Regions from separate parts of the Paenibacillus sp. OK076 genome, predicted to be linked through region 2. Evidence: riboswitches for the same ligand, from Rfam matches in the RefSeq annotation. Region 2 holds a riboswitch; each other region holds the start of a gene.
The links. A riboswitch is a leader RNA that binds a small molecule or an ion and turns the genes downstream of it on or off. The one in region 2 is predicted to bind thiamine pyrophosphate.
Positions count from the first base shown of each region.

Region 1: another riboswitch for thiamine pyrophosphate. It lies ahead of BMY78_RS25375 (ABC transporter substrate-binding protein); the one in region 2 lies ahead of BMY78_RS14580 (thiamine phosphate synthase).
Region 3: another riboswitch for thiamine pyrophosphate. It lies ahead of BMY78_RS00055 (ABC transporter ATP-binding protein); the one in region 2 lies ahead of BMY78_RS14580 (thiamine phosphate synthase).

Region 1 is NZ_FOCH01000004.1:120,957-124,095, forward strand. Features, by position in the region: gene BMY78_RS25370 (thiamine-binding protein) at 1-96, opposite strand, end outside; gene BMY78_RS25375 (ABC transporter substrate-binding protein) at 320-1,360, opposite strand; TPP riboswitch at 1,582-1,694, opposite strand; gene BMY78_RS25380 (NAD-dependent epimerase/dehydratase family protein) at 1,840-2,595, opposite strand; gene BMY78_RS25385 (VOC family protein) at 2,614-3,000, opposite strand.
Region 2 is NZ_FOCH01000001.1:3,314,069-3,317,207, forward strand. Features, by position in the region: gene thiO (glycine oxidase ThiO) at 1-1,049, opposite strand, end outside; gene BMY78_RS14580 (thiamine phosphate synthase) at 1,054-1,728, opposite strand; TPP riboswitch at 1,967-2,076, opposite strand; gene BMY78_RS14585 (ABC-F family ATP-binding cassette domain-containing protein) at 2,141-3,139, opposite strand, start outside.
Region 3 is NZ_FOCH01000001.1:6,590-9,728, reverse strand. Features, by position in the region: gene hisC (histidinol-phosphate transaminase) at 1-723, shown strand, start outside; TPP riboswitch at 829-931, shown strand; gene BMY78_RS00055 (ABC transporter ATP-binding protein) at 1,102-1,869, shown strand; gene BMY78_RS00050 (ABC transporter permease) at 1,856-2,701, shown strand; gene BMY78_RS00045 (ABC transporter substrate-binding protein) at 2,819-3,139, shown strand, end outside.

The DNA of each region.
Region 1 (3,139 bases), on a different contig from region 2:
CTGAATCACTTCAATGGCACGATCAACATAAGGATAGGAATTTTCGCCATTTGGCGTTTTAGGAATGACTTGAATGCTAAGTAGTGTGCTTGCCATGAAAGATCACTTTTCCTTTCGAGTTAAATTGCATGAGTTAAACCAGCTTTACACTTGACCACTCCGATTGCAGTACCCTCTTCCGATCGCTGTTATCCCCGAATTTTTTTGATTTCATTTTCCGCAAGGGGAAAATCCGGGGATAAAGGCGACCACTTCGTTTCTTCAGATGGGTTCTGCACTCTTCGTTCTGGTGTAAAAAAAAGTTAAACTTAAAAAATTTTTATTGGGGTAAGAACTCGTTTGTATACGCTTTGGATACATCTACCTGCTCATCGAGCAGTTTTTTGCTAAACATCCAATCTGTATAGTTCTGCCATACTTCCTGCTTCTGCTCACCCCAGCGCGGTGCGTCATCCTGATATTTCGGACTCAGCCACTTCTGGCTTGCGAGTACGAGGTCCTTATCCAGATCCGGTACGGCCTTGATCAGAATGTTCGCAGCGTCTTCGGGATGATCAATCGCATATTGATATCCTTCGGAAGTGGCTTTCAGGAATGCTTTGACCAGCTCGGGATCGTTCTGAATCGTCTTTTCATTGGTAACGAGTACAGGAGTGTAGTAGTCCAGTGCCTCGGAATAATCCTTCACATATAACATGTCGATCGGTTCGCCGCGCAGTTCGGCTTCAATACCCGTCCACGCGTAGAAAATCCAGGCAAAGTCGATATCACGTTTCACAGCGGTGAAAAAGTCGGCGTCACCCATGTTAATGTTTTTCACTTTGGATACATCGGCGCCTTCACCTTCCATAATGGATTGCATCACGGCTTCTTCGACTGGGGAACCCCAGCCGCCATAGGTTTTGCCTTCAAAATCTTTGGGAGACTTGATGTTTCGATCCACCGGAGCGGCAAATCCGGACGTGTTATGCTGAATAACCGCAGCGATGGACACGAGTGGTACGCCTTGTGTGCGGGCCTGAGTCACGCTCTCCTGATAACTTACGCCAAAAGGCACTTCATTTGATGCAACCATCGTATCTGCGCCACCGGCACCTGGTTGTACAATCTCTACGTTCAAGCCTTCGGCCTTGTAAAAACCTTGATCTACGGCCGCATACAGGCCGGTATGATTCGTATTTGGTGTCCAGTCCAGCACTACTTTAATGTCCTTGAGGGCTGCGTTGTCACCTTCATTGCTGTTTTCGGTATTGCTGCTGCCAGTTTCTCCTGAAGGTGCAGCTTCTTTGCCGCCACATGCGGCCACAGCCACTAGTAGTACGCATAAGAGCATTAGGCCCATCATTTTACGCCATCTCATCTTCATTTCTCTCCTTCATGTTGTCCGGCCAGTGGCACGGGGTACTCCTTGGCTTCATATCCAAGCATCTTGCATAAATCGACAGATTTATACCAGCTATGATCCGGATGACGTCATTTTTTTTAGCTCTCTGGCTATATAAAAGAACATTAAAAAAGCGCCCCGTTAATCCGGGACGCGTGCAGGCGTTAGAGATGTGGCACTCAGCAAAGAGGCTGGGCCAATTCGATATACTCCGATTCCTACGCTGGCATGATCCAGATCAGGTCTAAGGGTCAGTATCTTGGTGGGATACACTCTCAGTCGGCCTATTCCGACTCCCCTGGGAAACTATGAAGTTACGGGCATTACTATGTGTAATTATAGGCCAGAGGCCTATGCATGTCCAGTCAGGAACTGGATGGGGACACGTATGAAGTTATCAAACAGGCCGTTATACATATGTATAACGGCCTGTTAAGATGTGTGATTTTCAACAATTATCGTGGCGAATCATATAAGGAAATCTGACTGAGTGCAAAAGCATCGGATTTCGGGTCATAGCCTACCTGTTTCTGAGTGGCTTCCAGATTCAACCGTTTAAACCTATTATTCGATATCCCATGCAGTATGGTGAAGGGCTCCAGCTCTGTAGCTGTAATTGCTTTGAACATCAAATTACACAAGTCAGCCGGACTAATATACGCGCTCATATCCCTTGCCTCCAGCACGGGTCCATCCGGTTGAAAATCATCATATGCACCGATACGTATTGCAACACTTTGTAAACCTTCGGTATACGCAAAATAGGAAGCAAGCGATTCTCCAAAACATTTGCTAACCCCGTACAAATTCCGTGGGCGTGTCGGCATGTCTGGATAGACCTGAGCATCAATGGGATACCCCTCGATCGTCTGTGCACTGCTTGCCAGAATGACTCTTTGCACACCTTGGTCCTTGGCTGCACGGAATACATTAAATGTACCTTTGATATTGATGTCCAACAACGATTCATAGAATCCGGCATGCGGGGAAGGATCTCCCGCCAGATGTACAACCACATCCATGCCTTCGCAAGCGTGCTGACAGGCTTCGGGATCTGTCACATCCAGTGTCATGATCTCATGGTCTGTCCCTTGATACGTATGCAGTCTGTCGATATTCAAATCTGTTAGTCGCAGGTGAAATGCTTCTGACAAGTGTTGGGACACGTCACGTCCAATTTTTCCGGCTGCACCGGTAATTAAAATGTTCATAAAAATCAGCTCCAATTTTTAGCGCTGGAAGAACTCAATCCATTCCTTTTCAGGTCCATAGATGAAGAAATAACGGTAACCGTTAGGCAGTGTAATCATCTCTCCATCAATAAACTCGGCCTCGGTTTCTTTAATGCGGTTATACTCGGCCTCAAGGTCATCGACATGGATGGCAAAGTGGTGCACCGTACCTTCGGAAGGCAGCTTGTCGCTGTATCCCTGAATCAACTCAATCTCGGTCTCATCGCTTCCGTTGAAGCCGAGAAAGGCGAGCTGAATGACACCGTTGGTATGGGTTACCCGGTCTTTCAATTCAAGACCAACAATCTCCGTGTAGAAACGCAGCGTGGTCTCCAGATCGCGAACGGCAATGCCGACGTGGTCAATGCGCTTTTGAAAACTCATAATCAAAAATCCTCCTTTAAATATGCAGTGGATCTTTTCTACCATTTTAAGGGATATCATAGGGCTGTACTACGGGGTTGTCAAATCCGATTTTTAATTTGGGAAAATTATAATTGTTCACAGAATGTTCACTTATGAG
Region 2 (3,139 bases):
ACATAAGGCAATCCATCCGGAGTCGAAGGACGGACACCCGCCCACGCTCGGATAAAATGGGCTTCCTTTATGCCAGGTACCCAGTTTGTTGCAGCTGCAAGCAGCTTCTGAATGCCTTGCACCGAAACGTTCATATCTGTTCTTCCAGGAAGGCTTGTTGCACCGATCCATACTTCTCCATTAGCTTTGGGAACAATATATATATCCTCTGCATACACCGTTTTGTCTGGCCTGTACCCGGCATGGTGAGGTGAAAACTGTACGGCTGCAATCTCTCCCTTTACTGGTAAAACAGGCGATTTCAGACCCACATGTCTCATCAATTCTTCACCATGTAACCCTGTAGCAATAATGACATTTCTCGATGTCATCGTTCCTATTGAAGTCTTGATCCCTTGCACTCCATTCACATCCGTATGCAAACGGACATCCTGTACACCTTCCATCACCCTTGCACCCATTGCTTGAGCCGATCTGACATAAGCCTGCGTTAAGTTGACAGGAAGAACCTCGCTCTCGGAAGGTCTGTAAAATGCTCCATACGTATCCCTGTTTAACCATGAAGCTTCCTGTTGGACAGCGACACGATCCCACCAAATATGTTCTGTAGATAAGGTAGACGATCGATTATTCTTGTAACTGCTGACCTCACTGTATGAGCGAAAAGGAGTAATAAAACCTTGCTGTTGCAGCCCCATTTCAACGCCGCTAAGCGCACTGATTCGTTCCTTCTGCTCATGAAGCAAAGCTCTGCTCTGCCGGGCAAGCTTTGCCATCACAGCATGAGTAAATTCCTCACTGTCAGCGGCAAGCATGCCTGCGGCTGCACAGGAAGTTCCACCAGCGATCCGAGCACGCTCAACCAGAAGAACGTCATAACCTCGGGTAGCGAGTTCACATGCGATAGCACAACCGATAACGCCTCCGCCTACAATAATGGTTTCTGCATGAAGCTTGCCTCGAAATTCTGCTCCAACTTTACTCCTCGATACTGTGCCTGGATGATACCCTGAACGATTCCCGCTTCGGCTTCTTGCTTCCTTTCTCATGGCATCATCTCCTTGGTTCGGCGTATTTCTCTGAATCCGTAATCGCCAGTCGCAATGCAGCGGCAGCCAGTTCCGGCTGATCATTCGTCCAAATCGACGAAATCACAGCGGCTCCACGGGCACCAGCAGTTCGAATGGCAGCAATATTCTCCGTTGCAATCCCACCAATCGCGATGACCGGAATTGAAACTTTAGCGCATACCTCTGCTAACGAAGCAAGTCCCCTGGGCTCGAAATTTGGTTTACTGGGTGAGGCATATACATGCCCGTAAAAGAGATAATCCGCTCCACGTTCTTCTGCAACTTTTGCTTCTTCCAGAGAATGAACCGATACTCCTACGCGAAGCCGATTGTTTCTCCTCAACACATCCTTATCGTATTTCCGAATAACTGCTTGACCCCAATGCACACCACCAAGCAACGCATGATGATCAAGCTGAGTGGAGCCATTCAGAATGATTCGGTTAAATGGGACACCTCGTGTTCTGAGACTTTGCGCCCAATACATCTGTTGCTCAAGGGGCAGCTTTTTTTCCCGTATGTGGATATAATCGACCCACCGCCATATATCCTTAGCAATATTCAGAAAAGAGTCCAAGTCTCCTGTACCTGGTGAAACCACATGCAGTTCGAATAATCGTGTTGTTAACTGTTCGTGGAAGATTTCCGTCCTGTTCACCCTCCTCTTGTATGATTTAAGCGGATATAAAACAACAAAAAAGCCACTCCCGTAGGGGAGTGGCCACGAATTTAGAATTCATGGATCAACTGAATGACTGTCGCATGGGATTACTCTATATATACATAATGCATAACAACTACAGAAACCAACATAGTCGCAACGCTGTATACTTAGAAACCGCATGAATCATCTTGCAGGCCATATCGCAAAGTTATCGATAACGCCCTTTGTCATTAGCTGAAACGCGCCACTTCCCTACGCTGGTATGATCCAGATCAGGTACAAAGGGTCCGGAATCGCATTCTTCCATCTCAGCCGCATCGTGCGGCCCCCCTAGTGTTCATATGAAGCTGTAGCCTATGTTACCATAGACACTTTTTTTTGTCACCGTACATTTCCATTTATTACGTTATTGTTTCTCGGACCAAGCTTCAACATCCCACGTTTTGGTAACCCAATCTTCATAAAAATCAGGTTCATGGGATACGAGCAGCACGGTACCCTTGAATTCTTGCAAGGCACGTTTCAGCTCTGCTTTGGCCGTTACATCCAAATGGTTTGTAGGCTCATCGAACAAAATCCAGTTACTTTCACGCATCAGAAGTTTACACAAACGAACTTTGGCTTGTTCACCACCACTAAGCGCGTTAAGCGGACGGGTGATATGCTCATTTTTCAATCCACAACGTGCGAGATGCCCCCGGACTTCATTCTGTGTCAGATGAGAAAATTCATTCCACACATCTTCAATCGGGGTAATGTTTCCTGCACGTACTTCCTGTTCGAAATAGGCTGTCTCCAAATAGTCACCCAAGAAAGTCTTACCGCTGATTGGTGGGATTTTTCCCAAGATGGTCTTGAGCAGTGTGGATTTACCTACACCGTTACAGCCAACAATGGCAATTTTCTCGCCACGCTCAATCGTCATCGTCATTTTGGGCAATAATGCATACGAATATCCAATTTCAAAATCAATGCCCTCAAAGACGGTTTTACTACTCGCCCGGGCATCCTTGAATTTAAATGTGGGTTTGGCCGCTTCGTCTGGACGATCGATCCGTTCGATCTTGCCGAGCTGCTTCTCACGGCTCTTGGCACGACCGGAAGTAGAAGCACGGGCTTTGTTCCGCTGGATGAAATCTTCCTGCTTCTTGATATACTCCTGCTGTTTCTCATAAGCATCAATATGCTGCGCCTTATTCATGTCGGCCATTTCAAGGAATTTGTTATAGTTCGCTGCATAACGCGTCAACTTGGCAAATTCCAGATGATAAATAACGTTAACGACCTCATTCATAAACTCCGTATCATGCGAAATCAGAATAAACGCATACGGGTAATCCTTAAGGTAACGCGTCAGCCATTCAATGTGTTCCACATCAAGATAGTTCGTTGGCTCATCCAGCAA
Region 3 (3,139 bases), 3.3 Mb from region 2:
CTGGCAGGCGGGGTCATTCATGAAGTGCCTTTGGTCAACCATTCACTGGATCTGGAGCAATTCCGGCAGCGGATTAATACTTCTACCCGAATCATCTGGCTGTGCAATCCGAATAATCCGACCGGAACCATTTTCACGGCAAATGCCCTGCTTGATTTACTCGAACATGTTCCCTCCCATGTCGTGGTTGTCCTGGATGAAGCGTATTATGAATTCGCGGAAAGTGAAGATTACCCTGATACGGTTAAGCTGCTGGAGCAGTATAATAATCTGATTATTTTGCGGACCTTCTCCAAAATATATGGACTGGCCGGACTGCGTATTGGATATGGCATCGCGAATGAAAGCATCATTGAAGGCATTAACCGGGTCAAGCTGCCCATCAGTCTGACAGCCACATCCCAAGCCGCTGCTTCGGCCAGCCTGGATGATCATGAATTTGTTTCTCATTGCCTGCAATACAATCGTCAGGGACGGGAAACGTTAATGCAATCCTTTGATCAGTGGAAATTACCCTACATCCCTTCCGAAACCAATTTCATCATGGTGGATCTGTTGCAGGATAGCGGCCCGATTACCAAAGAATTGTTGAACAGAGGTATCTCTGTCCGCGGCGGTGCCGAATTCGGTATGCCTACCTGGCTTCGGATTACGATTGGCACACCTGAGCAGATTGTCCGGCTGATCGGTGAGCTTGATTCACTGTTACATTCAAACGATTAGAATAGGTTACTTTCCTAACTCTCATTACGCACACTTCTTTTAAGCCGCCCTCTTTACATTCTGCTTGCATGTGATATATGCTGAACACACAACTGCATATCTTAATCATTGCACTAGGGGAGCCTTGCGGCTGAGACGAATCGAACGATTCGGACCCTTTGAACCTGATCTGGATCATACCAGCGGAGGGAAGTGGAGCGGCCTCTCAGTAAGCGGATTTTTTCATGTTGATGATGAAATTTAATGTGAATTGAACTTACAGACCCACTCATTTCTCCGGAAATGGGTGGGTCTTTTTCGCATTCTTCGGGCAGATCAGAAGGTGTAATTAAAGATCACGCAGTTTGAAGTTTGAATAATAAAGGGGAACGGATCGAGATGGATAACGACATAACCATTCATAACATGAGCTACGCCTTCCCGGGAAAAAGGGATTCCCCCGTGCTCTCCAATGTGTCGATGCGTGTAGCCAAAGGCGAATTCGTCTCGCTCATCGGTTCCAGCGGCTCCGGTAAAAGCACCCTCTTCAAGCTGCTGGCAGGCCTGCTTGAGCCAACCCACGGAACCATTAATATTCCTTGGGTTCAGGAAGGAAAGCGACTGGGGCAGGTGGCCTACATGCCGCAAAAGGACCTCCTGTTACCCTGGCGAACCGTCATGGAGAATTGCATGCTCCCCGCTGAACTTGCTCCAGGTCGGCAGGATAAGGTACGAATTCGAGCGGACATTCTGGCCGGTCTCGACCGATTTGGCTTATCTGGCCACGCGCATGCTTACCCGGACGAGCTGTCAGGTGGCATGCGCCAGCGTGTCGCGCTGCTTCGTACGTTGCTGACAGGTGGCCAGCTCATGCTGCTGGATGAACCATTCGGCGCACTCGATGCCCTGACCAAACGTGAGATGCATCGCTGGCTGCTGGAGTTCTGGGAAGGCTTGGGCAAAACCGTGTTGTTCATCACGCATGACATTGAAGAAGCCCTGCTGCTCAGTGATCGGATTATTCTGTTAACTCCGGTGGGCCAAAGCCAACAGCTGCTGGATCTGACGGTACCTTTGCCGCGTCCAAGACATTCGGACATGATCTACGAACCCGCTCTCGTTCAGATGAGACGACGACTGGAGGAACAATTGCATGCGAGACGGTAACTTGAGAGATAGCACGAAGTATAGCGCAAGAGGTTGGCTTGCCCGTTATGGTCTATTTCTTTTGCTCATGATCCTGCTGCTTGCTCTCTGGGAGTGGATTGTGCGTATGGGATGGGTGCCTTCCTTCATCATTCCAGCCCCGACGGCGATTGTCCGTTCCCTGTATGAGCATCGCCACCTTCTGCTGGGTACACATTTGCCCGCTACCTTGATGGAGGTTGTCGTTGGCTTTGGCTTGTCCATTGGTGCCGGAATTGCACTTGCAACGGGTATGCATATGAATCGGTCGATTGAAAAAGCGTTATATCCCTTCATCGTGATCAGTCAGACGATCCCGCTGATTGCCTTGTCCCCCGTCTTCATCCTGTGGTTTGGCTACACGCTGTGGAGTAAAGTCGCGGTGGTATTCCTGATCGCATTTTTCCCAATTGTGGTGAGCACCTACGATGGCCTGCGCCAGGGTGATCCGGAGCAGCGTGAACTGCTACTGACGATGGGGGCCAGCAAGTGGGATATTTTCCGCAAACTCCAGATTCCACTTGCCCTTCCCTCCTTCTTTTCGGGAATGAAAATGTCTGTGGTTTATTGTGTGGTCGGTGCAACGATCGGGGAATGGCTCGGTGGAAGCAAGGGCCTTGGTTACTTCAGCCGCAGAATGTCGAGCAATATGAACACGGACGCCATGTTCGCCGCCATTGTGCTGTTATCCCTGCTCGGTATCGCCCTGTTTGTACTCCTTGCATGGATGGAGAGAAGATTCGGTACACCACGTCATGCAGGTAGAAGAAAAGCTGGATCATTTCCGGAGGCAGACCTGCCAAAACAGACGTAGTGTGCTTTGCCCAATCCCCTGCTATCGACTAAAAATTACAGCGCAGCGTTATCCCATCTCAGGAATGTAAAACTTATGAATGATAAACAGATAAAAGGAAATGAGGAATTTGAAGCTATGAAGAAAAAACATATCTACTCCCTGCTCCCCACTCTGCTCATGACCCTGTTGCTTACCATCAGCGGATGCGGAAATACGGGTATCAACACACCTGCCACAGATTCAACTTCCAATGCAAAAGATACAGAATCATCTGCGGCCGAGAGGTCATCGGCATCCAAAGACAAGCTGTCCATCATGCTCGATTGGTATCCGAATGCAGTGCATTCCTTCATCTATGCTGCACAGGAAAAAGGTTACTTCGCGGATCAAGGTCTGGATGTTGATATTCAGATGCCTGCCGATACCAATGACTCACTCAAGCTTGTTGCTGCCGGG